4 regions of the Nonomuraea sp. NPDC049480 genome follow, and region 3 is predicted to be linked to each of the others. Evidence: riboswitches for the same ligand, from Rfam matches in the RefSeq annotation. Region 3 holds a riboswitch; each other region holds the start of a gene.
What was found. A riboswitch is a leader RNA that binds a small molecule or an ion and turns the genes downstream of it on or off. The one in region 3 is predicted to bind cyclic di-AMP.
Positions count from the first base shown of each region.

Region 1: it holds a riboswitch for cyclic di-AMP, as region 3 does, so the genes downstream of both, ACIBX3_RS26505 (glycoside hydrolase family 25 protein) here and ACIBX3_RS33620 (glycoside hydrolase family 25 protein) in region 3, are expected to answer to the same signal.
Region 2: it holds a riboswitch for cyclic di-AMP, as region 3 does, so the genes downstream of both, ACIBX3_RS45750 (hypothetical protein) here and ACIBX3_RS33620 (glycoside hydrolase family 25 protein) in region 3, are expected to answer to the same signal.
Region 4: it holds a riboswitch for cyclic di-AMP, as region 3 does, so the genes downstream of both, ACIBX3_RS28035 (NlpC/P60 family protein) here and ACIBX3_RS33620 (glycoside hydrolase family 25 protein) in region 3, are expected to answer to the same signal.

Region 1 covers NZ_JBITMD010000009.1:201,633-209,288, forward strand. Annotated here, with positions in the region: gene ACIBX3_RS26495 (aldehyde ferredoxin oxidoreductase C-terminal domain-containing protein) at 1-1,706, shown strand, start outside; gene ACIBX3_RS26500 (RNA polymerase subunit sigma-70) at 1,706-2,650, shown strand; cyclic di-AMP (ydaO/yuaA leader) riboswitch at 3,087-3,233, shown strand; gene ACIBX3_RS26505 (glycoside hydrolase family 25 protein) at 3,246-4,022, shown strand; gene ACIBX3_RS26510 (hypothetical protein) at 4,827-5,225, shown strand; gene ACIBX3_RS26515 (multicopper oxidase family protein) at 5,316-6,866, shown strand; gene ACIBX3_RS26520 (hypothetical protein) at 7,169-7,507, opposite strand; gene ACIBX3_RS26525 (hypothetical protein) at 7,618-7,656, opposite strand, start outside.
Region 2 covers NZ_JBITMD010000024.1:24,002-31,657, reverse strand. Annotated here, with positions in the region: gene ACIBX3_RS45755 (alpha/beta fold hydrolase) at 1-812, opposite strand, end outside; gene ACIBX3_RS45750 (hypothetical protein) at 850-1,638, opposite strand; cyclic di-AMP (ydaO/yuaA leader) riboswitch at 1,824-1,958, opposite strand; gene ACIBX3_RS45745 (DUF5302 domain-containing protein) at 2,084-2,287, opposite strand; gene ACIBX3_RS45740 (rod shape-determining protein) at 2,487-3,452, shown strand; gene ACIBX3_RS45735 (hypothetical protein) at 3,532-3,966, shown strand; gene ACIBX3_RS45730 (ABC transporter permease) at 3,996-5,213, opposite strand; gene ACIBX3_RS45725 (ABC transporter ATP-binding protein) at 5,213-5,923, opposite strand; gene ACIBX3_RS45720 (efflux RND transporter periplasmic adaptor subunit) at 5,920-7,065, opposite strand; gene ACIBX3_RS45715 (hypothetical protein) at 7,074-7,592, opposite strand.
Region 3 covers NZ_JBITMD010000013.1:204,849-212,504, reverse strand. Annotated here, with positions in the region: gene ACIBX3_RS33625 (MFS transporter) at 1-1,344, opposite strand, end outside; gene ACIBX3_RS33620 (glycoside hydrolase family 25 protein) at 1,542-2,276, opposite strand; cyclic di-AMP (ydaO/yuaA leader) riboswitch at 2,290-2,431, opposite strand; gene ACIBX3_RS33615 (FAD-dependent monooxygenase) at 2,829-4,019, opposite strand; gene ACIBX3_RS33610 (FAD-dependent oxidoreductase) at 4,164-5,696, opposite strand; gene ACIBX3_RS33605 (hypothetical protein) at 5,656-5,922, opposite strand; gene ACIBX3_RS33600 (hypothetical protein) at 5,966-6,718, opposite strand; gene ACIBX3_RS33595 (DsbA family protein) at 7,121-7,501, shown strand; gene ACIBX3_RS33590 (SDR family NAD(P)-dependent oxidoreductase) at 7,599-7,656, opposite strand, start outside.
Region 4 covers NZ_JBITMD010000010.1:104,276-111,931, forward strand. Annotated here, with positions in the region: gene lysX (bifunctional lysylphosphatidylglycerol synthetase/lysine--tRNA ligase LysX) at 1-356, shown strand, start outside; gene ACIBX3_RS28020 (NADP-dependent oxidoreductase) at 387-1,322, opposite strand; gene ACIBX3_RS28025 (winged helix-turn-helix transcriptional regulator) at 1,403-1,804, shown strand; gene ACIBX3_RS28030 (LuxR C-terminal-related transcriptional regulator) at 2,643-2,855, shown strand; gene ACIBX3_RS28035 (NlpC/P60 family protein) at 2,859-3,893, opposite strand; cyclic di-AMP (ydaO/yuaA leader) riboswitch at 3,900-4,051, opposite strand; gene ACIBX3_RS28040 (amino-acid N-acetyltransferase) at 4,330-4,887, shown strand; gene ACIBX3_RS28045 (RDD family protein) at 4,986-6,398, shown strand; gene ACIBX3_RS28050 (RDD family protein) at 6,510-6,998, shown strand; gene ACIBX3_RS28055 (Lsr2 family protein) at 7,512-7,656, shown strand, end outside.

The sequences.
Region 1 (7,656 bases), on a different contig from region 3:
GGCTGATGGCCGAGCGCACTCCTGCCGGGCTGGATCCCCATGACCCGCGATCGTTGTTGTACGTCGCGGCCGGGACGCTGGGCGGGACGCGGGCGCCCGGGCTGGCCAAGGCCGTTTTCCTGGCCAAGTCGCCGTTGACCGGGGTGGCCGGGGAGGCGCATGCGCTGGGGCCGTTCGCGGCCGGGATGCGGGGCGCCGGGGCCAAGGCCCTGGCCGTCACCGGCCGGGCCGAACGGCTCTCCTATCTGCTGATTGAGGGTGGCGAGGTCTCGTGCCACGAGGCCGGGGAGCTGCGCGGGCTGGGCACCGCCGCCACGACGGACGCGTTGCGGACCCGCCATGGAAGGGACGCCCACGTCGCGGCGATCGGGCCGGCCGGGGAGAACCTCGTGCGGTACGCGAGCGTCGTGACAGACCACGCCTACGCCGCCGGCCGGTACGGGATCGGCGCGGTGTTCGGGGCCAAGAACCTCAAGGCGATCGTGTGCGTGGGCGACGCGCCGGCCGAGGTCGCCGATCCGGAGGCGGTCGCGGCGATCGACGCCTACTACCGGGACTCGCTGGCCACCAACCCGCTGGCCGCGCTCCAGGTGGGTGAGCCCGGGTTCGCGGGGTGGGTGGGCGAGCCGCCCGCGCCCGGGTACGCGGCCGTACGGAACTTCTCCGTCACGGGCGCGTCCGGCCTGCGGGTTCCGGAGGCGCGGGACTACGACGGGCGGGCGGTGGCGATCAGCGGCGCCTGTCCGGGGTGCCCGAACGACTGCCTCAAGGTGTACGCCCCGCCGTCCGCGGGCGAGCGCCGGTCGGGCGGGCTCGGGCAGGAGGCGTTCCTGTCGCTCGGGTGGAATCTGGGGATCGACGACCTCGACGCCGTGCTGGAGGCGAACGCCCTCTGCAACGATCTCGGGCTCGACCAGGTCTCGCTGGGCGGGACGCTGGCCTTCGCCATGGAGTGCGCGGAGCGCGGGCTGCTGCCCGGCGGGCCCGCGTTCGGGGACGCCGCGGCGCTGCCCGGGCTGATCAGGGACGTCGCGGCTCGCGCGGAGGAGCTCGGCGCTCTGCTGGCCGAGGGGGCGGCTCGGGCGGCCGGGCGGCTCGGGCCCGAGGCCGCGCGGTACGCGATGACCGTCAAGGGCGCCGAGCTGCCCTGCTTCGACCCGCGCATCCAGCCGGGGATCGGGCTCGGGTACGCCGTCGCCCCCAACGGCCCCCGCTACGACGCCCTCGAGCACGATCTCGACTTCGATCCCGTCGCCGGGCTGGTCTACAGCTTCCCCGAGGCGCGGCGGATCGGGGCCGAGCCCGCCCCGGCCGGGCAGGTCGACGCCGAGCGGGGGCGGCGGAGCGCCCGGCTGCTGCGGCTGTGGAGCGGGCTGGACGCGCTCAACCTGTGCGTGTTCGCCTCCTCCCCCACCAGGCCGCTGACCATCGACCGCCTGACCGCGCTGGTCACCGCCGTGCTGGGCCGGGACTTCACCCTGGAGGATCTCCTCGGCGCCGGGCAGCGGCGGCTCGACGAGATGCGCGCGTACGCCGAACGCGAGGGCATGGGCGCCGGGCGCGACGAGTTGCCCGCGCGGATGCACGAGGAGCCGGTCGCCGAAGGCCCCCACAAGGGCGCCGTGCTGGACCGGGAGGCGTTCGGGCGGGCCCGCGACGCTTTCTACGCGGAGCTCGGCTGGCCGAGCGGCATCGGGGCGAGCTGATGGTGCACTGCTACCGCATGCTGGGCTCGGTCGAGGAGGCCGAGGACCTGGTGCAGGAGACGTTCCTGCGGGCGTGGAAGGGGCTGCGAAGCTTCGAGGGCCGATCGTCGCTCCGGGCGTGGCTGTACCGGATCGCGACGAACGCCTGCCTCGACGCCCTCGACGGCCGGGCGCGGCGCGTCCTGCCGCACCACCTGGCGCCCCCGTCCGATCCCAGCGTGGACCTGCCGCCGCGCACCGACGTCCCCTGGCTGCAGCCGTTCCCCGACCGGATGTGGGAGCCGGCCGCGCCCGGCGATTCCGGGCCGGATGCCGTGGCGGTCTCCAGGGAGACGCTGGAGCTGGCGTTCCTGGCCGCGATCCAGCACCTGCCGCCCCGGCAGCGCGCGGTGCTGATCCTGCGTGACGTGGCCGGCTGGCCGGCCAAGGAGGTCGCGACGCTGCTGGAGGGCAGCGTGGCCGGCGTGAACAGCGCGCTGCAGCGGGCACGGGCGACGATGCGCGAGCACCTGCCCGAGCACCGCATGGACTGGGCGCCGGCGGCCGAGCCGTCGCCGGAGGAGCGGGCGGTGCTGCGGCGGTACATGGACGCGATGGAGCGGGCCGACCTCGCCGCCGTGGCCACGCTGCTGGCCGCCGACGTGCGGGCGACGATGCCGCCGTTCCCGATGTGGTTCCGCGGGCGGGCGGCGGTCATGGCGTCGCTGGAGGCGAGCTGGGACGCCGACGCTCCCTGGTACGTCGGATCCTTCCGCATGGTGCCCGTCGGCGCCAACCGGCAGCCCGCGGCGGCGGCCTACGTCCGGGCGCCCGGAGACACGACCTTCCGCGCGTTCGCGGTCGGCGTGCTCCGCATCGAGGCGGGGCTGATCACGGAGATCACAGCCTTCCACGACACCGGCCTGTTCGCCGCCTTCGGCCTCCCCTCCGAACGCGACCGATGAGTCCGCACCATGGCGGTTCGGCGCACTCCCAGTCGGCAACCGCACCTTCCACACCGGCCTGCGGAGCCGGGTGCGCAGGTTCGGATCCTGCACGGGGGCACGCAGAACACGGGAAGCATCTTCGGACACTCATCATGCAGTGCCGGCGGCCGCGCAATCGAAAGACGGGGCCGATTCGCCTTCTCGTACGCAATGGTGAGCCGCGGGTGGAAGCGACGGCCGGCCAAAACTTTACCCAATCCCAAACCCGCTGCCAGCACGGCATTTCAGGCCTCCTGGCAGGCCGACACACCGATATCCGATTTGCCCCTCTTGTGTCATCTTTGGGATATATGTACCTTTTGCGTAATCGCGGCACATGTCCAGGCGAGCTTCTCGTCACATCATTGCCGCTTCGTTGACCGGACCGTGCGTTCGTCCTGGAGATCCTCAGGGCAACGCCCGGCCGCCGAATCCGCGCCTCGCGGAGCCGGGGACCCATCCTCTTTTCGGGGTGAATCGGACGCCAGCCCAGGCTGCGCCCGTAGGGCACTTCCACGCCCGAACCCGTCAGCTAACCCGGTAGGCGGCATGGAAGCAAGGAGTCAATGCCCTCATGCCCAAGCCCCGGCTTGCCGCAATCGCCCATACCCTCAAGAACCAGCTCGATCTCCCCAGCAAGCGCTTCAGCCTCGTCATCGGCGGTGCGATCCTCGCCGGAACCACCGCCATCACGGGCGTGACCGGCACGGCGCTCGCCTCGTCCATCGAGCACAGCTCGGTACACGAGGCTCACCCGGAAACCGCATCACTCACGTACGGCGTGGACGTCTCCAGGTACGAGTCCGACTTTGACTGGAACGCCAGCCCGGCCGAGTTCGGCATCATCAAGGCCACCGAAGGCACGAGCTTCCGCGACGCCTCGTTCGCCAGACACTGGCGTGAGATGGACAAGAAGGGAATCGTGCGCGGCGCCTACCACTACGGCCACCCCGGCAACGACCCCATCGGCGAGGCCGAGTACTTCCTGTCCATGGTGAACTCCCAGCCCGCCAAACCCGGCGACCTGCTCGTCCTGGACCTGGAAACCAGCAACGGTAAGTCCGTCGCCGAGGTCAACGCCTGGGCCAAGGCATGGCTGTCGCACGTGAAGACCAAGACCGGAATCACCCCGATGCTCTACAGCGGCTGGAACTTCGCCAACGCCTATGGCAAGGGCCTGGCCGAATACCCGCTGTGGGTCGCCCACTACAGCAAGCCCAAGGGCGAGCTCACCCCACCCGCCGACTGGAAGTCCTGGACCATCCACCAGTACACCGACTCCCCCGTCGACCAGAACGTCTCCGCACTGACCCCCGACCAACTGCGCAAGCTGGGCCGCCCTGCTGTCTGACCGAGCAGACGGAGATGGCAGCGGCCATCACCCGACGGTGGAGGTTGGGACAGCCGCCCGCGTGCCCTTTCCGACCTTCACCGCTCCACTTCTGCCCCGCAATGCATCACGGGCACCTGGCGACGCGCTGCTCGGCCCGCGCCTGCAGCGAGGCCGGCAGGCCGCTCCGTAAACCAGTCAGCTCCTGGGACGACAAGAGCACGGCAGCACCACATGGGCATGGTCAGGAAGGACAACCAGAACGCCTGACGAACTCACTCACCCGCTCCCCGGGAAAGTCCTCTGCCCGGAACGGCTGAACCCGCATGAAGAACCCGGTCGGTGCGATGCGCTTCACGCACGTCAACGCGTATCCGACGCGATTTCGACCGGTACTCAGCACGTGGGACATGAGCAGGTCCCTTAGTTCCGCCTGGCTGATGGCCGGCCAGTACAGGTGCACGCCGTCGACGGTCTCCCGGTCCAGGAGCCCTGCGCGGCGAAAATCGCCCCACGAGGCCATCCCATCCAAACTCCTATAGCATATAGTAGATCAGACGAGTGAGCTGGTCGACACCTTCGCGGCGCCCTTCGAGCGGTTGCTCCGCGACGGCGTGCTCGATGGCTCGCTCCGCGAAGTTCCTCCCACCGTCACCGCCACAGTGCTGTGCAAAACCGCCGGCTGGGGCTATGTCCACCTGCGCGCCGGCCACGAGTGGCCGCCTGAGCGCGCCAGGGACGCCGTCGTCGACCTGGTCACGAACGGCCTGCCGCCGTAAGGCGTTCCTACGACGCATCATAGGAGCCATCCCGTATGCTCTGACCATGAGGTCAACGGAGGCGGGACGGCCGGCGGGCATGCTGCCGCGTCTGCTGCTCCTCGTCCTCCTCATGCTGGGGGTGGCCGCGATGCACACGCTCGGCCACCTCGTCGGCCCCGACGCGCCTCAGCCGTCCGCCACCGGCATGCTCCATGCGGAGGGTGCGCACTCCCCCGTGCCGGACTCCGGATCCGGCGATGCGCCGAGCGGGGCTCCCGACCCGGCGTCCGTCTGCCTGGCGATCCTGGCCGCTCTCCTCATCCTGGCACCGCTGGGTCCGCGCATCGCAGGCCTGGCCGGCGCCTGGCTGCGATCGCATCCCGGATGGCGCGTATCACGGCGGCTTCGCGGCCCGCCTCCTCTGTCACTCATCCTGACGCGCACGGTCGTGCTGCGGACGTAGGCGTTCCGGCCCGGACCGCTGGAGCCGTCATGCCCAGCCTCGTCCGGTCTCCGCCCGTCCGTCAGCGCAAACGTCAGCGAGGCATCAACCATGCAGCAGATCACTCGGCGCGTCCTGTTCCGGGGCGGTCTCGGTCTCCTGGGCGGGGCCGCCCTCACCGCCTGCGACCAGAACCGCACCCCCACCTCCTCCCCCGCCTTCATCGGCCCGGCCAGCGACCAGGTCCGCGCCGCCGAACAGGCCCGCCGTCCCGGCGCGGTACGCGACTTCACCCTCGTGGCCGCCGAGAGCGAGGTGGATCTCGGCGGCCTGACCACACGAACCTGGGCCTACGACGGCCGTATCCCCGGCAGGGCGATCCAGGTGAAGGCCGGCGAGGTGATCCGCGCCCGCCTGTCCAACACCCTGCCCAAAGACACCAGCATCCACTGGCACGGACTGGCGCTCCGCAACGACGCCGACGGCGTCCCGGGCGTCACTCAGCAGCCCGTCGCGTCCGGAGCCACATACGTCTACGAGTTCACCACTCCCGACCCGGGCACGTACTGGTTCCACCCGCACACCGGCACCCAGCTCGACCGCGGGCTGTACGCCCCGCTGATCGTGGAGGACCCGAACGAGCCGCTCACGTACGACGGCGAATGGATCGTGATCCTCGACGACTGGCTGGACGGGGTCACCGGCACGCCGGACGAGGTGCTCGCCGAGTTGTCCGGCGGCATGGGGGGCATGGACCACGGTGGCGGTACGCCGGAGGAAATGCCGGGCACGGATCACGGCGCCATGACTCCGTCCCCCTCCGGCACGGCCAAGCACATGCTGATGGGCGCCACCAGCCTGCTGCTCGGCGGGGACGCGGGCGACGTGCGCTACCCGCACTTCCTGCTCAACGGGCGGATCGCCACCGCACCGGAGACCTTTCGCGCCAAGCCCGGCGCGCGGCTGCGCATCCGGATCATCAACGCGGGCGGCGACACCGCCTTCCGCGTGGCGCTGGCCGGACACCGGATGACCGTCACCCACTCCGACGGCTTCCCCGTACAGCCGATCGAGACCGACGCGCTGCTGATCGGCATGGGCGAGCGCTACGACGTGCTGGTCACCCTCAAGGACGGCGCCTTCCCGCTGGTCGCCCTCGCCGAGGGCAAGAACGCGGTAGCCCGCGGCCTGGTCAGGACCAGCCGTCAGGCCTCGGCGCCCAAGGCCGGCCTGCGCCCGCGCGAACTGGAGGGCGACGTCCTCCGCTACGCCGAGCTCCGCCCGGCCGAGGCCGTGCGGCTCGCTCCCAAGAACCCCGACCGCACCATCAAGCTGGAGCTCACCGGAAGCATGATGGCCTACGACTGGGGGATCAACGGCAAGAAGTACGACCCGAAGATCATCTCAACGATTCGGCCGGGCGAGCGGGTCCGCCTGTCATTCGTCAACCGCACGACGATGTGGCACCCGATGCACCTGCACGGCCACACCTTCGCCCTGGCGGAAGGCGGCATCCGCAAGGACACCGCCATCGTCCTGCCGAACAGCAGGCTGGACGTCGACTTCGACGCCGACAACCCCGGCCTGTGGATGATCCACTGCCACAACATCTACCACGGCGAATCCGGCATGATGACCCTGCTCGGCTACCAGCAGACCTGACGCGACCACCACCCGCCGGGTTCAGCGACGGGCAGCGAGCTCAGGCGCATGGACCACAGGCTCCGCGGATCTGTCGAGCTTCGCCGGCCAGACCATCAGAATCCTGATCGAGGCGGGCGACACGGCGGGCGGCAGCCTGGTTGAGGCCGCCGTGGACGATGTCAGGATCACTCAATAAGAACGTGAGATGTGCCGGCGTTGGCCTGTGTGCTAGATCATGCCCACGCCGACACATCTACTCTGAAGAATAAGTGATCCCTTATCGGCCTCAGAACGCGGGGTGCACCGAGGTCTCGGCGAATCTACGCGCGTCCGTCCCTCGGGATGGATCGGTCGTCGCCGCGGGTCCAGACCGCGACCGTGCGGAGCTCTTCCCGTGTGTACGGCTCGCCGCGCAGCGAGCTGCCCTCTGCCCGCACGAGCACTCGATAGAGGCCGGCCACGGGGGTGGGTACGGTCCCGGTGAACTCGCCGTCGGCCACCTCGGGCAACGGCATCCGGTGCGGCTTGGCGGCGGGCCCGCTGACCACGGCGCCGACCGAAGCCGTGTGCGCGAGCGGGATCCCGGCCTCCGCCAGCGACGCGGTGATTTGCGCGTCGCCGCCGGGACGGCGGGAGGACTGCTTCACGGCGATCGCCATCCGGATGGCCGAGCGGGCCTGGACGGCCAGGGTGCAGGGCAGGCCGTGCGTCTTGATCCGGTTGATCGTCTCGAAGTCCCTGCGTTCCTCCAGTTCGTTGATGATCCGCTTCAGCTCGTCAGGGTCGATGGACAGATGGGCCTTCCACT
Region 2 (7,656 bases), on a different contig from region 3:
ATGTCGGACCAGACGGGGCGCGGCAGATCGTGGCCCATGCCGGGATAGGTGACGAGCCGGGCGCCGGGGACGGCCGCCGCTGTGGCATGGCCGCCCGCGACGGGGACGAGCAGGTCCGCCTCACCGTGCAGGACCAGCGTGGGCACGGCGACCCCGGCGAGCCGCTCCGTACGGTCGCCGGAGGCCATGATGGCGGCGAGCTGCCTGGACGTGCCCGCCGGGTCGAAGCACCGGTCGTACGCCAGGCCGGCCATCGTGGTGATCCGCTCGCGGTCCAGCTCGTAGCCGGGCGAGCCGATGACGGACCAGGTGCGCACCGCCTGGGCCTGCACACTCTCGCGGTCCGGAGGCGGGGCGGCCATCAGCACCGAGACCGCCGCCTCCGCCGGCGGGGCGACGTCGGGGCCGGGCGTCGACATGATCGAGGTCATGCTGAGCACACGTCCGGGGTGCCGGATGGCCAGCGTCTGGGCGATCATCCCGCCCATCGACGCGCCGGCCACGTGGGCGGCGGGCCAGCCGAGGGCGTCCATGAGGGCGGCCGCGTCGTCGGCCATGTCGTCGAGCAGGTACGGCGCGGGCGCCCCCGGTCCGGGGACGCCCGCGTCGTGGAAGTGCGTGGACAGGCCCGCGTCGCGGTTGTCGAACCGTACGACGTGGTGTCCCTGCTCGACGAGGAGCTCGCAGAACTCCTCGTCCCAGTGGATGAGCTGCGCGCCGAGCCCCATGATGAGGAGCAGGGGTCGTCCTGTGGGCGGGCCGAAGCTCTCGTAGGCGATGTCGATGCCGTTGGCGGTTACGCGGGTGGTCACGGAGACCAGAATGACATTCTGGTCTCCGATCGTAAAGTCAGCGTCTGATGAGCCTGCGGAAGCGCTCGCCGCCGAGCACCGCGCCGCCGCCGGCCATGGCCAGGACGCCCACGAGGAGGACGCTGCCCACGGCGCTGGACTCCTCGACCTCACCCTCCGGGGCGGCCTGTACGGGAGCCGCCTTCTGAGGCGGGGCCGCGACGGCCTTGCCGGGAGCCGCGGGCTGCTCCTCAGGCGTCTCTTCGGGCGTCTCTTCGGGCTTCTCCTCTGCCATGACCTGCGGGGGCTTGGCGGGATTGGTGTCCCTCTTGGCCCAGGCACGGGTGGAGAAGGCGACGGGGTGGTTCTTCTTGCCGACGCCGTCGCCCCACTTGGTGATGACGTAGTCGACCTCGATGTGACCCTGGCCGCCGACGCCGTCCACGCCGAGCGTGTCGGGGTTGAACCTGCCGCCGGTCAGCTCGGCGAAGGTCTTGGCGTCCAGGTCGAGCATGACGCCACGGCTGGAGGGCTCGCCGGGGCCGCGGTCGCCCACGAAGAAGGGCAGCTTCTTGCCCTCGTAGACCACGTAGCCCTCGGTCAGCAGCGGCCAGCTCGGGCTCGCGGCCATGCCCTTCTGCATGCGCTTGCCACTGGCCGGCAGGCCCGTGTCACCGGCGCGGCCGGAGGCGTCGTCCCAGAAGTAGGACGCCGTGGTAGAGCCCTTGAGGAGGATCTTCTCGTCGTTGTCGGAGTCGGCGTGGGCCGCCACGCAGGCAATGGTCAGCGCACCTACGGCGGATGCGGTGAACAGAGCGAAGGAACGCAGGCCAAAACGAGCAGACATAGAGCAGTGAGGTCCTTTGCGAGGGGACAGGGACACGCGCTCACGGAAAACTGGCGCAGCCGGGCAGAACGCCTGACATGGTGACTGCGCGGGGCGCGGAAAGAGCCTGAGGGAAAGGGCCGATCAGGAGGCGGCCGGCACTACTGCCCTGTCTGGGGGTACGACGCGGTGGTACATCATTGGGGGTGTCCTCTCCATCACGCCTACCGGGTTAGCTGACGGGTTCGGGCTTGGAGATGCCCTACCGGCGCGTGGCCGGATTCACCCCAACAAGGTGGGTCCCCGGTTCCCGATCGATCGGGATTCGGCTATGTAATTGGCCCACACTTTAACCAGGCTTTCCGGACATACGCAAACGATTCATCACGAATCGGACAGAAGATCTACCTAAGTGGGCAAAGAAAAGAGGGGGTACGGCAGGCCGTACCCCCTCCAACTACCAGCATCAGCCGCCGCTCTTGCGCCTGAACGATCTTTTACTCGCAGCCGGACCGTGCGCCCCCCCGTGGATCTTGGATGGGTCGCCGCCCCTGCCACCCTCGCCCGCGCCCGCATGCTGGTTGCGCTTGCGCTCCAGCGCCTCGCGGAACTTGCGCTTCATCTCGTCCTCGGGAGTTTCGCTGACTTCCGGCTCCGGTGTTTCCGCCATGAGGACCTCCATGGTGTTGGGGACACTGACAGCTTCGCATGACGCCGCGTACGACGCGAAACCGGCCTGGCCGAGACTCCCGGGGGTAAAGGGGAACCGTTACGTTCCTGGTGTTGCCTTGGGGCAGATCCGGAAACAGAAGCGGCATGATGGTCCACCCCCCGGTACGGCGATGATCCTCCTCGGTCACGACCTTGCGATGGATCTCGGAGCGGCCGGCACACGGATCTACGTCAAGCGCAAGGGAATCGTGCTCGACGAGCCGTCGGCCGTCGCGCGCGACGCCGTGACAGGCCGGGTCCTCGGGTATGGCGCGGAGGCGGTCCGCGACGGCTTCGGCGAGACGTGCTGGCCGATCAGCGGCGGCCTGCCGGCCGACGGCGAACTCACCCGGCGCCTGGTCCGGCATTTCCTGCGCAAGGTGCACCGGAACCCGTTCGCCAGGCCGCGCGTGGTCATGGCGCTGCCGGAGGACGCCACGCCGATCGACCGGGCGGCGCTGCGCGACATGGCGTTCGAGGCGGAGGCGCGGGGCATCCTGCTGGTCCCGCACGGGCTGGCCGCGGCGCTGGGCGCGGGTGTGCCGGTCAGGGACTGCGCCGGGCGGATGGTCATCGACATCGGGCGCGACGCGGCCAGGATCGCGGTGCTCTCGCGCGGGGCCGTGGTGGCGTCCGGCGCGGTTCCCTGCGGCGGCCACACCATGAGCCTGTCGATCGCCCGCCTCGTCGAACACGAGCACGGGCTGCTGATCGACGAGCGCGAGGCGGAGGCCGCCAAGCGGCGCGCGGGCACCGAGTGGAAGCCGCTGCAGCGGCAGGTGGTGGTGCGCGGCCGCGACGTGGAGTCCGGCCGGGAGCGGGCGGCGACGCTGCCGGTGCAGCTGATCTACGAGGCGACCCGGCAGCCGGTCGAGACGATCGTGCGGGCGGCGGTCGGGATCGTGGAGCGCTGCCCCGCGGAGCTGGCCGCCGACCTCGGGGAGCAGGGCGCGGTGCTGGTGGGGGGCGGCGCGCTGCTGCGCGGGCTGTGCCGGCGGCTGCGGGCGGCGCTGTGCATGCCGGTACAGCGGGCGGAGCGGCCCCTGGTGTCCGTGGCGCTCGGCCTGGGGCACTGCGTGGACGACCTGGGGCTGATCGCCAAGCTCAGAGCCGCCGCCAGATGAGCACCGGAAACGGTGTAGCATATGCGGTTTTTGCGCGATTTGCCCCGTAGCTACGGATCGCCTTAGGTATGGTCCCCTCGTGCGTATCCGCCGTTACGCTGCTTCCGCGATGCTCGCCTGCCTCGCGGCCTGTGCGGCGGCGTCCGAGTTACCCACGCTCGACGCGGCCACCAGTCGGCTCACCACGGACGCCGACCTCCTGATCGGCGCCTCCGGGTTGCGGATGCCGGCCACCGAACGGGTGAAGGACGACTCCTGCGTGCCGGGCGAGGTGCGGGGGTTCCTGCGGATCGAGAGCGAGCTCGTGGACGCGTCCGTGGGACTGCTGGAGAAGCTCCAGGCCATGGGGTACGACAAGGTCGTCGACGACCTGGACCTGCGGGACGACACCCAGGACGTGGCCGTGCTGCGGCACCCGGAGACGCGGCTGACATTCGAGCTGACCGTGGTGCACGGCGAGAAGCCCGGCGTCCGGATCGTCGGAAAGACGACCTGTTACGCGGACGGTGAATAGGGCGCGCGCCCAGGCACGCGCGCCCGTGGTCATGGGGTGGACAGAGCCTCCGTCGGGGAGAGGCGGGAGGCGCGGATGGCGGGGTAGAGCCCGGCCGTGGCGCCGATGACCAGCGTCGCCGCCAGACCGCCGGCCGTCGCCCAGGCCGGCACCACGGACGGCCAGCCGCTGTACAACGCGTACCCCATGGTGACGGCGGTGCCCAGGAGGACGCCGCCGCCTCCGCCCATCGCGGACAGGAGCAGCGACTCCGCCAGGAACTGGGTGCGGATCTGGCCGCGGGTCGCCCCCAGCGAACGGCGCAGGCCGATCTCCGCTCGGCGTTCCAGGACCGAGATGACCATCGTGTTGGCCACGCCGACGCCGCCCACGAGCAGGGCCACCGCGCCCACTCCCAGCAGGAGGTTGGCGAACGCCTGGCTGGTGGCCTGCTTGGCGGCCAGGGCGTCGGACGGGCGGGACACGTCCACCTCGTTCGGCGCCTCCGGGTTGGCGGTGCCGGCCAGGACCTGGCGTACCGCCTCCAGCTTGGCCTCCTCCGAGCGGGTGTAGAGCGTGGTCGGGTGCCCGTCGAAGCCGAGCCGTTCCTCGGCCGCCGGCCAGCCGATCATGACGCCGCTGTCCAGATCCGTGGCCAGGGCGACCGGGTTCAGTACGCCGACGACGGTGAACCGGACACCGCCCACGATGACCTGCGTGTCCGGGCCGGCCGAGCCGATGCCGAGCCGCTGGGCGGCCGACGAGCCGAGCACGGCGGCCGGGTAGCGTTCGGTGGCCGAGTTGAGCCAGGTCCCGCTGCGGAGCGTGGCGCCGACCGTGGCGGGCAGGTCGAGGCGGGCGGCGTACGTGGTGATGCCGCCGGTCTGGGCCTCGGGGATCTGCTCGGACCGGTAGACCTTGGCCTCGGGGACCTTCCCGATCGACGAGGCCGTCTCGACCGGGCCGATGCGCTCGATCATCGCCTCGGCGTCCTTCGGCATCTGCGCCGCCTCGCCCGTCAGCGTGGTGCCCGACGAGACGGTGAGCAGATTGGTGCCGAGGGCGGAGAGCGTACGGTCGAGCTCGGCGCCCGAGGAGGACGAGAGCCCGACCACGGCGACCATGGCCGCGATGCCGATGGCGATGCCGAGCGCGGACAGGAACGCCCGCAGCGGGCGGGTACGCAGGCCGACCGCGCCCACCCGCATCACGTCGCCGGGCCGCATCCTGGCCGGGGCCGGCTTGGGCCGCACCTCCATGACGGCCATCACGCCACCCCGGACTCGGCCAGGGAGCCGCTGGGGACGGCGGAGTCCGAGATGATCTGGCCGTCGCGCATGCCGACCTGCCGCGGCAGGCCGGCGGCGATCTCCCGGTCGTGCGTGATGATCACGATGGTGGTGCCGGACGCGTTCAGCTCGTGCAGCAACTCCATCACCCCCGTGCCGGACACCGAGTCCAGGGCCCCGGTCGGCTCGTCGGCCAGCAGCAGCGGCGGCTCGCCCGCCACGGCCCTGGCGATGGCCACGCGCTGCCGCTCGCCGCCGGACAACTCGTGCGGCTCGTGGTCCATGCGATGCCCGAGCCCCACCCGTTCGAGCGCGGCGGCCGCGCGGCGGCGCCGCTCCGACCTGGCCAGGCCGGTGTAGATGAGGCCGTCCGCCACGTTGTCCAGCGCGGGGACCTTCGCGGCGAGGTGGAAGTGCTGGAAGACGAAGCCGATCGTGGTGGCGCGCAGCGCCGAGAGCTGGCCGTCGGACAGCTCCGACACGTCGTACCCGTCGATGCGGATGGTGCCCGAGGACGGCCGGTCGAGGGTGCCGACGACGTTGAGCATCGTCGACTTGCCCGATCCCGACGGGCCGGCGATGGCGACGAGCTCGCCGTGGCCGATGCGCAGCGACACCGACCTCAGCGCCGCCACCCCGCCGGGGTAGGTTCTGGACACGTCCGTCAGCTGGATCATGGGGTACGTCATTTCGGCATCCCCACGGTCATGCCCTCGGTGAGCCCGTCGCCCTTGACCTCGACCCGGCCGCCGGCGAACAGCCCCGTCTCGACCGCGACGTAGCGGGACTTGCCGCCCTCGACGACCTCCAGGCCGAACCCGCCCTCCTGCAGCGCCACGAGCGCCGCGACCGGCACGGTCAGCACGTTCTTGCGCTGGGAGGCCGTGAACGTCACGTCCACCGAGGCCTTGTCCAGCCCCTTGGCGGCCTTCGCGTCGCCGAGCGAGACCAGCGCCTCGATGCGCGTCTCGGGGTCGGCGTCCTGGCCGTCGCCCGGCTCGATGACCGTGGCGACCTCGGTGACCTTGCCCTTCACGCTCTTGCCGCCGGGCAGCGTGACCTCGACCTTGGCGCCCTTCTTGGCCATCCGCTGGTCCTCGGCCTCCAGCTTGGCCGTGACGACCTCGGACGTGCCCGTGTACGTGAGGATCTTCTGGCCGGGCTGGGCCGGCTGGCCCTCCTCGGCCTCCAGGCTCTCCACGCGTACCTTGCCGGGGGCGAAGACGACGCGGCCGAGCTCGACCACGCCGGTCTCGTCCAGGCCGCGGTCGTCCTGCCATTCCATGACGGCCTCGTAGGTGTCGTAGGTGTACTCGTCGTCGACCGTGAAACCGTCGTAGCCGAGCTTGCGCAGGTTGCGCTCCAGGTTCTCGACGTCCTTGCCCTCCACCCCGATCTTGAGGTCGCGGTAGGCGGGCGTGTCGCCGTACATGAGCATCACCGGCTTGTTGTCCAGGCGATACAGCGACTTGCCGCGGGTGATCTGCTGTCCGCTGCCGGGCAGCCAGGTGATCGTGCCGGGCTTCCTGCTCACCGCCGTGGTCACCGGGCCGTAGCCGAGCTCGCCGTCGGCGTCCACGGTGTCGTTCAATGTCTGCCGGGTCACCGGGGCCGTGGCCGGGGGCAGGACGGCGGCCGACTGGGTCGGGCCCGTCCCGCCCTCCAGCACGCCCGTGCCGTTCACCGCCACGAAGGCGCCGCCCGCGGCGAGCGCCGCGATCAGGAGCCCGCCGACCACCTTGCCCCGGCCACGACGGCGGCGCGGCCCTGCCGGCCCGCCTTGCGGCGCGTCACGCTCCGCCTCACCGTCCAGGGTGGACCTGTTCGTCATTTGGCCCATCAAGACCCTCCCATGCCGGCCTCAGCGGCCTCCTTCTGGCACTTCTCCTGGGCGGACTTGAAGTCGGGGTCGTTGGCGACCTCGCCGGTGAGGCGCATCATGCCGCCCTCGGGGTCGGGGTAGGCCTCGACGCCGTTGTCCCGCATGCACTGCGCGAGCTTGCGGATGGCCTCCTCCCGCTTGGGGTCCGGCCCGCCCGCCTTCTGGCCGCTGGGGGCGAACTGCTTGCAGGCCTCCTGGGCTTTCTCGACCGTCTCCCTGGGCATGCTCTTGTCGAACTTCATCATGATGCCCTTGCCCGGCTCGGGATCGTCCACCTGCACGCCGTTCTCGCGCATGCACTGGGCGAACTTGAGGTTGCGCTCGTGCGGATCCTCGCTGGGCTTGGCGCCGGCCGAGGGCTGGTTGCCGGTGCCGTTGCCGGTCACCGACGCCACGTCGGAGCCGTTGTCGCCGGCGCCGCAGCCGGCCAGCAGCAGGGTGGCCGCGGCCAGGGCGGTGAGGACTCGTCCTCGCATGAATGGTCTCCTCCGTCGAAATGGACCTCGTTCGAGGGGAGATGCAATAGGGCCGGCTGTTTCC
Region 3 (7,656 bases):
CTGGTGATCGTGGTGATCAGGCTGCCGGCGCCTGTCCAGCAGCGCCCACGTGGCCAGAGCGGTCGCCAGCCCGGCCGTGGTGAGCAGGCCGCCGACCCAATTGACCGAGCTCAGGCCGAGACCGCCGTCGATCGCTTCGCCGCCCAGGTAGATGCCGATGGCGCTGCCCAGCGTGAAAGCGGAGATGTTCGCGGCTGACGCCACGTCGGGTGCGTGGCCCGCCGCGGTCATGACCCGCAGTTGTAGCGGGGCGACCACGGCGAAGGCTGCGGTGCCGAAGACCAGCATCATGGCGACAGTCGCCGGCTTGCTCTCGATGGCCGGCGTCATCGCGAACAAGGTGACCGCCAGAGCGGCGACGGTACCGATCACGGAAGGCATGACGGCCCGGTCGGCGAGCTTGCCGCCGAGGTGGTTGCCGGCGAACAGGCCGATCCCGAACAGCAGGAGCAGCGGCGTCACCCATCCCGCTTCAAACCCGGTCACCTCGGTGATCTGCGGAGCAAGGTAGACGTAGCTGGTGAAGACGCCTCCGTAGCCGAGCATCGTGGTCAGGAGCGCGCCCCAGACGGCGGGGCGGCGTAGCGCGGCCAGCTGCTCCCGCATGGTCGGCCCCTGTCCGCCGCCGCCCAGGTGGGCCAGCGCGTGGGCGTCGAGCCCTTCGAACTCCGCACCATGCTGCGGACCGTGGTCCCCGCCGTGCTGTGCGGCGTTCTGAGTGCCGTGACCTGGCCCGTGATGCCCCTCGTGAGCCTCAGCGGCGTGGTCGTGGTGAGCGTGCGTCGCGGGAGCGGCACGGCCGAGCGAGGCCAGCAGGCCCAGAAGCGCGATCCCGCCGAAGACCACGAGGGTCCAGAACGTGAACCGCCAGCCGAGCGCCTGGCCGACCGCGGCCCCGATCGGCGCGCCGAGGATCGTGGAGGCGGTCAGCCCGGAGAAGACGATGGCCACCGCGCGTCCCTTGCGTGAGGGTTCGACCAGCTCGGCGGCGTACACGGCGGCGATGCCGAGGAACGCCCCGTGGGCCATGGCCGACACGATCCGGCCGGCCATGATTGTCCCGTACGCCGGTCCGAGTGCGGACAGCAGATTGCCCAGCAGGAACACCCCGGTGGTGGTCAGGAGCATCGACCGCCTGCCGAACCTGGTGCCCAGCGCGGTGAACACGGGGGCGCCGATCGCGACGCCGAGGGCGTACACGCTCTCTAAGGCGCCGACGGCACCGATCGTGACATCGAGTGCTTGGGCGATCTCGCGGACGACTCCCGCGACGATGAACTCGTCGGCGCCCATCGCGAACGCTCCGACGACCATCGCCCAGATCGCCAATGGCAGCTTTCTCATTGCAGTCTCCTTGAAGAAGACGAGCGCCTGTCCGGAATCCCGCTCCAGCAGGCCTGACGCCCCCTCAAGCATCCATACCCCCTAGGGGTATTCCCGGATGACGGAACTTTTGAGAAGACCGGTCGGGCGCAATGCGTACGCAGCACTGGGGGGCGGCGCGCGGCACGCACGAGCGTGCCGCGCGACCAGGGACTCCGTTACTTGCGGCCCAAGGCGCGGAGCTGGTCCAGGCTCACAGACGTGACGTTCTGGTCCACCGGGCTGTCGGTGTACTGGTGGATGGTCCACGTCTTCCACGGTGCGGGCGGCGTGACCGCGCCTCTTGCCTTGCTGTAGTGGGCAACCCACAGCGGATACTGGCCGAGGCCTTGACCGTAGGTGCCGGCGAAGTTCCAGCCGGAGTAGAACAGCGGGGTGATGCCGGTCTTGTCCTTCACCCGCTCCAGCCACTTCCTGGCCCAGGCGTTGACCTCGGCCACGGACTTGCCGTCGGTGGTCTCCAGGTCCAGGACCAGGAGGTCACCGGTCTTGCCCGGCTGCTTGTCGACGACGGAGAGGAAGAAGTCGGCCTCGGCGACGGGGTCGTTGCCCGGGTGACCGTAGTGGTAGACGCCACGGACGATGTTCAGCCGGGCCATTTCATCCCAATGACGAACGAAAGCGCGGTCGATGAAAGAGGTGCCCTCGGTCGCCTTGACGATGCCGTACTTGGCGTCACTGGCGGCCCAGTCGTGCGCCGGCTGATAGTTGGAGACGTCCTGGCCGTAGACGAGCTTGTCATTGTCGGCGTGCGCGGGACCGGCGACGGACACACCGGCTACGGCGGTGGTCACGGCCAGCAGCGCGGCGGCAGCGTACTTGGCCAGGATGCCGGGAGTGGCCGTTCGGGCGATGCCGGTCTTCGGGGCAGGGGTAAGACGATGGGCGGCCATCGGTAGGGAGTTCTCCTTGCTTCCATACCGCTTACCGGGTTAGCTGACGGGTTCGGACATGGAAGCTGCCCTATGGCACCTCGGTGCCAATTCACCCCAAGTGAAACGACTGGGTCCCCGGTTCCGCCCACAGGCGGATTCAGCGGTCACAGACAGACCTGTGATGTATGCGAGGTCAAAGTAACGACCAGATAAACCGGACGTATGGTGCACAACATAATGCATCAACCAAAATACTGACAAGTGGACAAACCGGCAGTCGCCGAGTTCGCCCCTCCAGGCGGCTCCGGAACCCCGCTTCCGGCAAGGGATCCGCCATTTCGCGGGCAAGTTCGTCGCTTGCAGAGCGGCACGCATGACTTGACCTGGGCTTGGAGGAATCTTTACGGCAGGGCGACATATCGGTCGTTGGCCAATTTGCGCACAAACGCCTCTCAACTCACTCAAATCGCACGCGGGACAGTCAGGCACGGGTGCGAAGTACTCACTTGAGCGGGGCGGTCGCGGCCAGAGCCGCCCGGGCGGCGCGACGTGGGCGCTCCGGCGTCTCCGTCAAGGGGTGGAGCCGGTCGGGCTCGTCAGGTGGGGCCGGGCGGGCGTCTGCCAGCCGAAAGTGCCGCTGGTCGCGCGCAGGAACGCGGCGGTGGGCAGCGCCCACGTCACCACGTCACGCACCTGGGCGGCCAGCGCGTTCCCGGGGTTGAGGAGGCGGCCCGCTCTGGCCGAGGCGCGGACCAGCCCCTGGGTACGCCTCCGGCGGGCACGGTCGTAGGCGGCCAGCGCGGTGGCCAGGTCCGCCGAGCCGGCGGCGAGCGCGGTGAGCACGACCGCGTCCTCGAGGGCCTGGCAGGCGCCCTGGCCGAGGGCGGGCGTCATGGCGTGGGCGGCGTCGCCGAGCAGCGCGACCCGCCCGGCGACGTAGCTGGGCAGGGGCGTGGCCAGGTGGTAGATGTCGTGGCGCAGCAGCGCATCCGGTGGGGTGGCGGCCAGCAGGGCCGGAACGGGATCGTGCCAGCCGGCGAACCGGGCGGCCACGGCGGCCAGGTCGTCGCCGGTGTGGGCACCTTCCGGGGCGGTGCGGTCGGCGAACCAGTACACCCGGCCGTCCGCCAGCGGCAGCGCCCCGAACCCCTGGCCGCGCCCCAAGGTCTGAAACGCTCCGGGCAGGCCGGCGGGGGCCGCGTCCGCCGGGGCGAGGCCGCGCCAGGTGATCTCCCCGGCGTACGCCGGACCAGGATGGCCGGGGAACAGCACCCGGCGCGTGAGGCTGTGCACCCCGTCGGCGGCCACCACCAGATCGGCCCAGGCCGTCCCGGACCGCCCGTCCGCGACGAACCGCACCTCCCCGCCTCCCACGCCGGTGACCCGGTGCCCGGTGCGCAGGTCCGCTCGCGCGGACGCCTCGGCGAGCATCCGGTGCAGGTCGGCCCGGTGCAGCACGTACGCGGGAACGCCGTGGCGGGCGGTGAGCTGTTCGACGGTGGTACGCAGCAGCCACCGCCCGGAGGGTGTGCGTACCCCGGCGGCGCCGGTGGCCACGCTGCACTCCCGCAGGGCGTCACCGACCCCGAGCCAGTCCAGCGCCCGGACCGCGTTCGGAGCAAGGGCGATCCCCGCCCCGACCGGCGCGAACCGCGGCGCCTGCTCGAAGACGGTGACTCGCCACCCGGCACGGCACAGCCCTGCCGCCGCGGCGAGCCCGCCGATCCCACCACCGATCACGATCGCGGTCCGCTCCGACATGCCGACCTCCGTCACATAACTCGAACATCTCTGTACGAGATTGCGCCTACCCGGAAGCTCGACGAGCTAACCAGCCGAGCCCTCACCGCCGAGATTCGGATCGTCAACTGACGGGCGGCCTGATCCCGTGGAGCAGGAGGAAGCTCACGTCGGTTCGTCCTGGTCGATCGGTTCCAGTGGCCGGGTGGCCGGGCCGTGCAGAACCGCTCCGTCGGTGGCGAAGCGGGATCCGTGACAGGGGCATTCCCAGGTCTGTTCGGCCTGGTTGAAGGCCACGATGCAGCCGAGATGGGTGCAGGTGGCGGAGACCGCGTGAACGGCGCCGGCCGTGTCGCGGTAGACGGCGCAACGTTGCCCGCCGATGCGGACCACGGCACCTGCCCCCGGGAGGATGTCGGCCACCGAATCGGCGTGGGTGGAGCGCAGGCGATCTCCGATGAAGTGGCGTGCGACCTTGGCCTGGAGTTTCACGATGGGGCCGGCCTCACGCAGGGGGTGGAGCCGCCGGGGGTCGTACAGCTTGGCCCACGGCAGGTCCTGGCCGGTGATGAGGGCGGCCAGGAGTTTGCCGGACATGACGCCGTTGCTCATGCCCCAGCCGCTGAATCCCGCGGAGACGTAGACGTGTTCGGCTCCGGGGTGGAAGTGCCCCACATACGGCAGGTGGTCGGTGGTGGCGTTGTCTTGGGCCGCCCATCGGTGGCTGATGTTCACACCGGTGAAGTGTTCGCGGGTCCAGGCCGCGAGCCGGTGGAATCGTTCGCCTGCGTCGCCGGAGCCTGGGGAGGCGATCTCACCGGTGATGATGAGCAGGCGCCGCCCATCGCGGTAGGGGGTGGTGCGGATCGACCGAGTGTTGTGCTGCGTAGTGATGTAGATACCGCCAGGGTCCTGTTCAGCTGGGATGGGAGCCGCCACCACGAGTTCACGCCGCGGCTGCAGACGGGCGAACAGCAGCGCCCGGTCGAACACCGGGTAGTGCGTGGCCACCACCACATCAGCGGCGGTGACCGTGGTGCCGTTCTCGCACGCCAGCCGGCACGGCTCGCCTTCCTCCAGCCCCATCACCCGGGTGCGCTCATACACCCGGGCGCCGCTGCGGGTGATCTGCCGGACCAGGGCGAGCAGATATTTGCGGGGATGGAACTGCGCCTGGTTCTCCACCCGGACGGCGGCCGCGACGTCGAAGGGCAGACCCGTCTCGGTCACCAACGAGGCGGGCAGGCCGGCCTGCCGGGCCGCGTCCACCTCGGCGGTGATCTGCTCGGTCTGCTCGCCGGGCTCGACATAGGTGTAGGCGGGCAGGCGCTCCAGGTCGCAGTCGATATCGAGATCGGCCGCGGTGGCGAACACGTGCTCGACCGCGTCTTGCTGCGAACTCGCATACAGCCAGGCGGCCTGCTCCCCATGAGACTTGCGCAACCGGTCGTAGATGAGCGTGTGCTGAGCGGACAGCTTGGCGGTGGTGTAACCGGTGACGGCGGCGGCGATCCGGTCTGCCTCCAGCACCACGACCGAGCGGCCGGTCTGCGACAACTCCCAGGCCGCACACAACCCGGCGATCCCGCCACCGACAACGGCAACATCGGCGGCGATGTCCTGCGAAAGCGACGGGAACGACGTCGCGGCCGTCGACTCAACCCAGTACGACTCGGGCACTCCTGGAAGCGATGCCATAACCGACGCCCTTCCCCCGCACACGTCCGTTAGGCGCGCCCCTAAGCCCGCCGCCGGCGTGCGCTGTTCCCCAGGCCGCCCGGCTGAGGCGCAGGCAGCTCTGGTAGGAGGTCATGTCGTTGTCGCCGCAGTACGCGAGCCCCTCGTCGGTGTACTTGTCCGCCTCGGCGAACCTGCGTTCGGCGACGTAGCGGTTCTGCAGGTTCGCGTACGCCCAGGCCGGCATGGCCGCCCCTGTCCGGACCGGCAAGGGCGGCCGTGCGCTCGGATCAGAACTCGCAGGAGATCTCGACGTCCTCGGCCCCGCCGGCGCAGGTGTCGCTGCCGGCGCGGCCGTCGATCCGGTGGACCACGGCATCGGCGACGGCGGTCAGGGTGTCGTCCGCCTTGCCGCCGAAGATGTCCTCCACGTCGGCGGCGATGTTGTCGCCCTCGCCGGCCAGGCCGTCGTTGGCGCTCCCGTCCAGTGTCACGGACAGCTTGCCGATGCGCGAGGTGTAGTCGACGGAGTCCACGCCGCCCCTGCCGATGAAGGTGTCCTTGCCGTCGGCGAGGATCTCGGCCTGCATGACGTCGTCGCCCTTGCCCCCGTTGAGCGTGTCGGCACCGGGCCCGCCGCGGAACTGGGTGTCGCCGGCGCCGCCGTTGACGTGGTCGTTCCCCTCTCCGCCGGTCACCCGGACGGGGATGGTGCTGAGGTTGGTGACGAAGTCATCCATGTCCCCCAAAGAGATCTGGATGTACTGGACGACACCATTGCAGCGCACGCCGTTGCCGTGGACCACGCAGTTGCGGCCCGGCTTGACCACGTCGCCGGAGTCTCTGATGATGACGTCGGCGCCGGGATCGGCGGGGTCCAGCGGAGTGATCGTGATGTTGTTGACCTTGCCCGGGTTCGCGGACACACTGATGTGGCCCGTGGGGTTCTCGACGCGGGTGTCCGCGTGCGAGGGAAGTGCCAGGGCTAACTGCGCGCCGATGGCGATCGTGGCCAGGGTCATGAGGAATGTGACTTTACGCATGTCACTCGTGCCTTTCCGGTAGTTGATCAGGTAATGCCGGGACCGATTCGGATTCGGTCGCCTGCGCCCGATCAATTAGGCGGCATCACATGATCGTGGAACATGTAGAAAGACGCCTTCACGCAGTGTTGTGAGGCACGCTCATGTATTGCGAATGTGTATATGGCGCCCCCTGGCGCCGGACGCGGCCTCTGGACCTGGCGATCCTCGGCTGACAGAGGAGATCCGCCGGCACGGCTGGTGCAGCACGATGACAGAGGAGTCCCCTGCCGCGGAAAAGTCAGTGCAGGAGCCCTTGATCTCAACTGCGGTTGAGGTTGCAGGATGAGCCACCTGGCGGGGACGCCGTGCGGGGCCGAAGCGAACAGCCGCAGCCAAATGTCACTCTTACCCAGGACGTTCATGAAGGTCGAGATTTACGCCGATGTGCTGTGCCCGTGGTGCTACATCGGCAAGAGACGCATGAGTGCGGCACTGGAGCAGGTCACCGACCGGGAAAATGTGCAGATCGTCTGGCGCGGTTTCGAGCTCGCCCCGGAGGAAGGCCGGGTTCCCGGCCCGACGGCCGCCGAGGCCATGGCCGGCTGGTGGGGCGATCAGGCGCCGGCCCGCATCGCCCTCATTCAGGCGCTGGGCGCCGCGGAGGGACTGGAGCTCAACCTGCATCTGGCCCGGCCGGTCAGCACCTTCGACGCGCACCGGCTGTGTCATCTGGCCGCTGCCCGGGGCCGGGCCGACCAGGTGATGGAGCGGCTGCTGCGCGGTGTACCACACCAGTCCTGACCGGCCCGGCGGCAGCCCACAGCGCGGCACAGCCCTGCCTGACGGTCAGATGGGCCGGGGAAAGGCACAAGTGGGCAAGGGCCCGCGCGACGTCCGGTCAGTTGGGCGGCGTGAAGCGTCCGTCGATCGCCGTCCAGCCTCCGTCCACGAAGAGC
Region 4 (7,656 bases), on a different contig from region 3:
CCACATTCGTCATGGACTACCCGCTGGAGACCTCGCCGCTGGCCCGGCTGCATCGGGACAACCCGCTGCTGACGGAGAAGTGGGACCTGATCGGCTTCGGCACCGAGCTCGGGACGGCCTATTCGGAGCTCAACGACCCGATCGACCAGCGCCACCGGCTGACGGAGCAGTCGCTGCTCGCCGCCGGGGGAGACCTCGAGGCGATGCAGCTCGACGAGGACTTCCTGACGGCGCTGGAGTACGCGATGCCGCCGACGGGTGGCATGGGGGCCGGCATCGACCGGATGATCATGGCCTTCACCGGCAAGAACATCCGCGAGACGATCCTGTTCCCCCTGGTCAAGCCCACCCACTGACACGTCGGCGGCAGGGCGCGCGTACCCCGGTCAGGGGACGAGGACCAGACGGCCGCGGACGCCGCCCGAAGCCACCCGGGCGTGGGCGTCCGCGGCCTTCTCCAGCGGGCACACCTCCGCCACCCGCAACGTCAGCCGCCCGGCCTCCACCAACCGCACCACCTCGCCGAGCTGATCGGCGTCGGCACGGAAGAACACGGTGGCGACGTCGATCCCGCGCAGGCCGACCGGAGCGACACCGGCCGACAGCGCCACGAACGCCCCACCGTCCCGCACCGCGTCGAGCGCCGCCAGCCCCAGCACGGCCGCGTCCACGGCGGCGTCCACACCTCCAGGCACGCGTTCCCGCACTGCCGAGGCCACGGACTCACCGCGTGCCACGAACCACTCGGCACCCAGCCCCCGTACGAATTCCTCGTCCCCGGCCCCCGCCACGGCCACCACCCGGGCGCCCCGCAGCGCGGCCAGCTCCACCAGGTACCCTCCGACGGCCCCGGCCGCCCCCGTGACCAGCAGCGTCCGCCCCGGTCCCACTCCGGCCCTGTCCAGGGCCTGCCAGGCGGTCAGCGAGTTGAGCGGGATCGTCGCCGCCTCCACGGCCGGGACCCCGCGTGGTGCCCGCGCCACCGCCTCCGCGTCGAGCACCACGTACTCGGCCTGCGCCTTCGTGGGCACCTCCAGCCGCGCGGCGAGCCCGATCACCTCCTCGCCCACCCGGAAGACGGCCCCGTCGCCCACCTGGTCCACGGTCCCGGCCGCGTCGAAACCGAGCCCGTACGAGTCCAGTCGCCGCGCCACGCCGTAGTCGGCGAGCGTCCCCGCCGCCACGGCGAGATCGAAGGGGTTCACCGCGGCCGCGGCCACCCTGATCCGCACCTGCCGGGGTCCTGCCTGCGGCAGCGGCACCTCCACCAACTGGGGAGCGCCGGAGCCGCCGATGAGTGCACGCATGGTCGTCTTCGTCATGCCTGCGACCCTAGGAAGAGTTACTCTCTTCTGGAAAGAAGGCACCTGGAAGTGCGTAACAAACCGTAAGGAGCGAGCGGATGGCCACGAAGACGGCGGCGGAGCGGCGCGAGGTGGCCAGGCAGGCGTTCGACGCGTACTTCTCCCAGTGTCCCTCCAGAAAGCTGCTCGACCGCCTCAGCGACAAGTGGGTCACGCTGGTGCTCACCGCGCTGGAGCGGGGGCCGTGCCGCTACAGCGATCTGGCCAGGCGCATCGCGGGCGTCAGCCAGAAGATGCTCACCCAGACCCTGCGTGGCCTGGAGCGGGACGGCCTGGTCACCCGTACGCTCACGCCCTCGGTGCCGGTACGGGTGGACTACGAGCTCACCCCGCTGGGAGAGAGCCTGATGCCGCTGGTGGCCGCGATCAAGAGCTGGGCCGAGGCGCACATCGAGGATGTGGAGCAAGCCAGGGAGCGCTACGACGCCGTCAGCGCCTGAGCCGCGACGGCAGCCCGGCCGTGCCCGCCTGATCGCCAGGAGGCCGCGGAAGTAGCCGCGAAACTCCCTTCCGGCCCGGCCGGTTTCCGATACGAGTTCGTCTGTAAGCATCGGGTCAAGGCCGTGCGCAAGAATTTCACTCCAGCCGCGAAAGCGTTCCTGATCCTTCGGAGGCACTCCGAGTATTTCGGTGATGACCATGATCGGCAGCGGATAGGCGAATGCTGAAACCAGGTCCGCCTCATCCGGCGGCGCGCCGATCAGTTCGGCGGTTATCTCTTCGATGCGGGGGCGTGGCCGTTCGAGCACGCGCGGTGTGAACGACTTGCTCACCAGGGCACGCAGCCTGGTGTGGTCGGGCGGGTCCGTCCGCAGGAACGACTCGACCGGCTGACCTGCGTCTCTTCTGGCCAGCGGGTCGGATCCATGCCCGAAGCGGGGGTCGGGGAGCATCGCTCCGCAATGCTCATGGGTGGTGACAACAAGCAATCCGGCACAGGTACGGAAGACCGTGCTCCGCGCGCTCATTTCGCGATAGCACGCGTACGGTTCACGCGGGAAATCCGAATCGTAGGGATCGAAGCCGAGAACGTCGACCGGGCCCATCGACGGCGGGTACGATGCGCCGGGCTGATCAATGAGATCGCTCATCACGCGCCACGGGTCCCGTCACCATATGGCGAGTACGTCACATATAAGGGATCATGTCAATAGCGTTCGTCAAGGGAGGCGATTATCACGCTTGACGACCTTTCCTGGATGCGTTTACCGTCTGCGAGACGAGCGGCTTCGGCCCGTTGTGCGGTCCGATTTCTGCTGTTGGGGGGGAGGGCTCCCGATGGATGTGCTCACTGAAGGCGTTGAGCTGAGCCATGCGGATCTGGCGTTACTGGCGGAGCTTGCCAAAGGGGTTACGGTCGATCGAGTGGGTAGACGTCTGGATATCAGCGGACGGACGGTACGCCGGCGGTTACGGGGCATCTGCGACCGCATAGGCGTGGCCACGGCCATCGAGGCCGTGGCCTGGGCAGCTCGCCGCCAGCTGATCTGACGATCAGTCGGCGATGCGCACCGCGCCGGCGTACGGCCGCCTTTCGATCGACGCGACGCGCACGACATCACCCGTCCGGGGGGCGTGCACCATCATGCCTCCGCCCAGGTAGATGCCGACGTGGTGCAGATCGCTGTAGAAGAACACGAGGTCGCCGGGGCGCAGCTCGGACTTGGAGATGTGCCGTCCTGCGGTCCACTGGTTGCCGGTGTAGTGCGGCAGCGAGATGCCCACCCGCTGGAAGGCCGCCATCACCAGGCCTGAGCAGTCGTAGGAACTGGGGCCCTCGGCGCCCCAGACGTACGGCTTGAGCTGCTGCGTGAGCGCCCACCTCGCGGCCTGGGCCGCCTTGCCGTTGCCGGGGATCGGCAGGTTGATCCGCACAGCGCGGCTGCCGGACTGGCCGGCCTCGCCCATGGCGCGCCTGAACAGATTGCTCTCCGCTTTGCTCACCAGTTTGGTGATCTTGTCCCGCTTGGTGTCGAGCTCGTCGACGATCTTCTGCAGCTCCTCCATGCGCGTCTGGGCGCCCGCCTTCGCGCGGGTGGCGGCGTCCATGGCCTTGGCGAGCTGGTTGAACTCCTCGCCCTGCTCCACCTCCAGCGCATACGTGGTGGCGGCCTGGTCGAGGAACTTCTCCGGATCCCCTGAGGAGGTGAACGCCAGCGCCCTGCTCAGGCCGCCGGTCATGTACGCGTTCTGGGCGAGCAGGACGGCCTTGGCGCGCTTGGCGGCGAGATCGGCCTCGCTGTCCGCCAGCGTCTTCTGGGCGGCGTCGGCGGCCTTCTGCGCGGTCTTGTACTTCTCCCGCTGGCCGTTGTACTGCTCCGTCAGCGTCTCGATCTCGACATGCAGCTTCTCGACCTGCTCGGAGAGATCCTTGAGCGAGGGCTTCGGGTCGGCGGACGCCGGACCCATGGGGATTGCGAACAGGAGCGCGGCCACTGTGACGCCTGCCACACCTAGGCGGCGCCAGGCTCGTTCCGGAGGGCGGGCGTTCGTGCCCGCCGACTTCTCCCCACGGTTCTTGCGCTTCACCAACCGAGCTCCTCTCATTGCCGCCTACCGGGTTAGCTGACGGGTTCGGGCCGGAGCAGCCCTACCGAAGAACTCGGATTCACCCCAATGGTGGCGTTCGGAGGGTCGCCACCGGCGGGTCCCCGGCTCCCCTTACGGGAATTGGGCGTGTCGCCCGCGCGCTACACGCGGGGAACGTTGTCGCTGGACACTAATGCACTCCGGGTTCGTGCTCAACCAGAACTGCTCGATCTGTAGAGGTTTCACAACTGAAGGGTCACGGGGTGATCTCGTGATCTATCGTGCAGAACAGACTTTATGTCCTCTTTGTCCTCGGTTCTGCCGTGGGCCCAGGAGAGACCGAGCCCAGGCCTGGGTTGACCGTGACATGTCACAGGATGGGGCCAGACGTGGGAGTTAGGGCCGAGCCGTAATGACATCTGTACTCTGGAGAGCCATGGAGCAGGTGGCCGAACTGACAGTGCCCGAGACCGCGGTCGTGGTCCGGCGTGCCCGCACGCCCGACGTACGCATGGTCCGGCGCCTGGTCGACACCTACGCGGGCGCGGGTCCCCGCCTCCTGGAGAAGACCACGGTGACGCTGTACGAGGACGTACAGGAGTTCTGGGTCGCCGAGTTGGACGGGCGGGTCGTCGGCTGCGGCGCGCTCCACGTCCTGTGGGAGGACCTCGCCGAGGTCCGCACGGTGGCCGTCGACCCCGAGTGCCGAGGCAGAGGCGTCGGCCATCGGATCGTCTCGGCGCTCATACAGCAGGCGAAGGATTTGGGGCTGCAGCGTGTATTCTGTCTGACTTTTGAGGTCGACTTCTTCGCCAGGCACGGCTTCCGCCCGATCCAGGGCACGCCGGTCTCACCCGAGGTCTACGCCGAACTGCTGGCCTCGTACGACGAGGGTGTCGCGGAGTTCCTCGACCTGGAACACGTGAAGCCGAACACCCTGGGCAACACCCGCATGCTGCTCCACCTGACATCGGGTGACGCGGACCTTGACTAGATGGAAAGGTGATTGTTGATACCTATGTCGATACGTTGGGCAGCACAGGGCATGTGTCCTGACACGTGCCACATGCGCACTCGAAGCGAGGTGACACGGTGAGCACCGGACAGCCGCCGTATCCACAGGACGAATCCGGCGAGAATTCTGCGCCCGGCAATCCCCACTACGGGCAGCAGAACACGGGCCGCCACCCTGGCGAGCCCGATCCCGACGCGACTGTGGTCGGCTACCGGGCGGACGACCCCTACGGTCAGCAGCCCCAGTACGGTCAGCAGGGCTATGGGCAGCAGCAACAGCAGTACTCCCAGCCCCAGCACGGCCAGCAGCAGGGCTACGGCCAGCAGGCTCAGTCCCAACCCGACTACGGCCAGCAGCACGGCTATGGCCAGCAGCAGGGTTACGGTCAGCAGGCGCAGTCCCAACCGGACTACGGCCAGCAGCAACCGGGCTACGGTCAGCAGGCACAGTCCCAACCGGACTACGGCCAGCAGCACGGCTATGGGCAGCAATATGGTTCGCAGCCGCAGCAGGGCTATGGGCAGCAGCCCCAGTCCCAGCCCGGCTACGGCCAGCAGCCCGCCTCCGGGCAGTACGGCGCTCAGCAGGAGGGCTACGGTCAGCAGCCGCAGTCCCAGCCGGGCTACGGCCAGCAGCAGGGTTACGGTCAGCAGGCTCAGTCCCAGCCCGACTACGGCCAACAGCAGCCGGGCTACGGCCAGCAGCCGCAGTCCCAGCCGGGCTACGGCCAGCAGCCACAGTCCCAGCCCGGCTACGGCCAGCAGCAGGGCTACGGGCAGCAATATGGTTCGCAGCCGCAGCAGGGCTATGGGCAGCAGCCCCAGTCCCAGCCCGGATACGCCCAGCCGCAGTATGGTCAGCAGCAGTACGGCGACCAGCAGCAGTACGGTCAGGGCCAGGCCTACGGGCAGCCGCAGCAGGCCGCCTACGGGCAGCCGGGCTACGGCCAGCCCTACGGCCAGCCGGTCGGGATGCAGCCGCCGGGCGCGCCGGCTCCGCTGGCGGAGTGGTGGCAGCGGCTGGTGGCGAGGATCGTCGACGGAGTCATCTTCGGCATCGCCATGGTCGTGCTGACGGCCATCTTCACCGCCGTCCTGCTCGCGAGCTACAACTCGGCCACTGGCGCCTCCACGGGCCTGATCGGCTCGTTCGTCCTCGGCATCATCATGGCGATCATCATCACGGTCGTCTATGTCGGCTACGACTTCCTCATGCACAAGATGAGGGGTCAGACGCTTGGCAAGATGATCATGGGCATCAAGGTCGTGCAGGTCGGCGGGACGGTGCCGCAAGGCGGCATCCCCAACGACGTGGCACTCAAGCGGGCGGCCGTGACGTGGGGCGGCTATTTGCTGTACTGGTTGCCCCTCGGACCCGTGCTCGCCGGCCTCGTCTGCGCCCTGAACGGCGCCTCCATGCTGTGGGACAAGCCCCTGCAGCAGACGTTCGCCGACAAGTTCGCGCAGACCGTGGTCGTGAAGATCAAGTAGTCCACGCGAAGCGTAAACATAGGGGCCGGCTTCCCGCCGGCCCCTATGTTTTGTCCCCCGGGCCGTACCAAAATGATGAAGACCGCACACCGATGACGTGAGGTGGAGGTTATGGCCGGGACGTCGCCGGGGGCGGACGCGCTGCCGGCGGAATGGTGGGAACGGCTCGCCGCCCGGCTGATTGAAGCGCTCGTCTTCGGGGTCTTCTATTACATTCTGTTCATCGCGCTGTGGGGCATCTTCCGAACTGTCGGGATGCTGGACGTGTTCGACGGCCGGCTGCCCGGCGTGTGCGCCTGGTTCGGCGCGGGACTGGCTTATGCCTGCTACGACTGGCACGCTCATTCCCGGCACGGCCGGACGTTCGGCAAGGCGATCATGCGGATTCGCCTGGCGCCGCGGAAGCTTCCGCCGGGGGCGGCGCTGAAACGAGCGCTCGTCTATCCAGGGCCGCTCGTGCTCATGGGCATTCCGGTCGTCAATCTCCTGGCTGGAATGCTGCTGTTCGGCGTGGGCCTGCTCATCCTGATCGACAAGCCGCTGGAGCGCGGGCCGCACGACAGGCTGGCCGGAACGCGTGTGGTTAAAGATCTTAGGTGAGGCTTGGCACGCCTGCCGCCGACGCCTTATCGCAAAATTTTTCGGTTGATCCGGTAAGGAGCCTGGAGAGACTGGCATTAGGCTATGGGGCGTCCGGGTTGCCGGATGTTGGTGCCCCTGCACGCGCAGGGCATCTGTGTGCCGCTATGGTCGGGTGCGGGCGGTAGCCGCCCTCGTGCTGCATGGGGGCCGCGCTCCTCCAGGCCGCGCAGAGGCGCTTATAGCGCCGCCGAAACCCCGCTAGCCGTGGAGGCGAGGACGAATGGAAGCCCTAACAGACGTATTGTCAGCGCTCATCCCACCGGCCGTGGTCGCCGGAGCGTTCATCTTTGGGCTAGTGAAGTTCCTCCGATCGGACGCCGCCGGGCGGCGTCCTAAGGGGCAGGAGCCCGCCGAGAAGCAGAACTGATCGGCCAGTCAGCCGAATCCCCGCTGTGCTGAATTGTCTCAGCGCCTTTCCGGGTATATGTTTGGGCAGGCGAATGAAACAATGCCCGCGAAAGGATTGCGTACATGGCCAAGCAGATCCAGGAGATTCTCATCGATGACCTCGATGGGGGCGAGGCCAATGAGACGGTCAGCTTCGCTATTGACGGCTCGTCCTATGAGATTGACCTCAGCGACCTTAACGCCAAGAAGCTGAGGGACGCGCTCACGC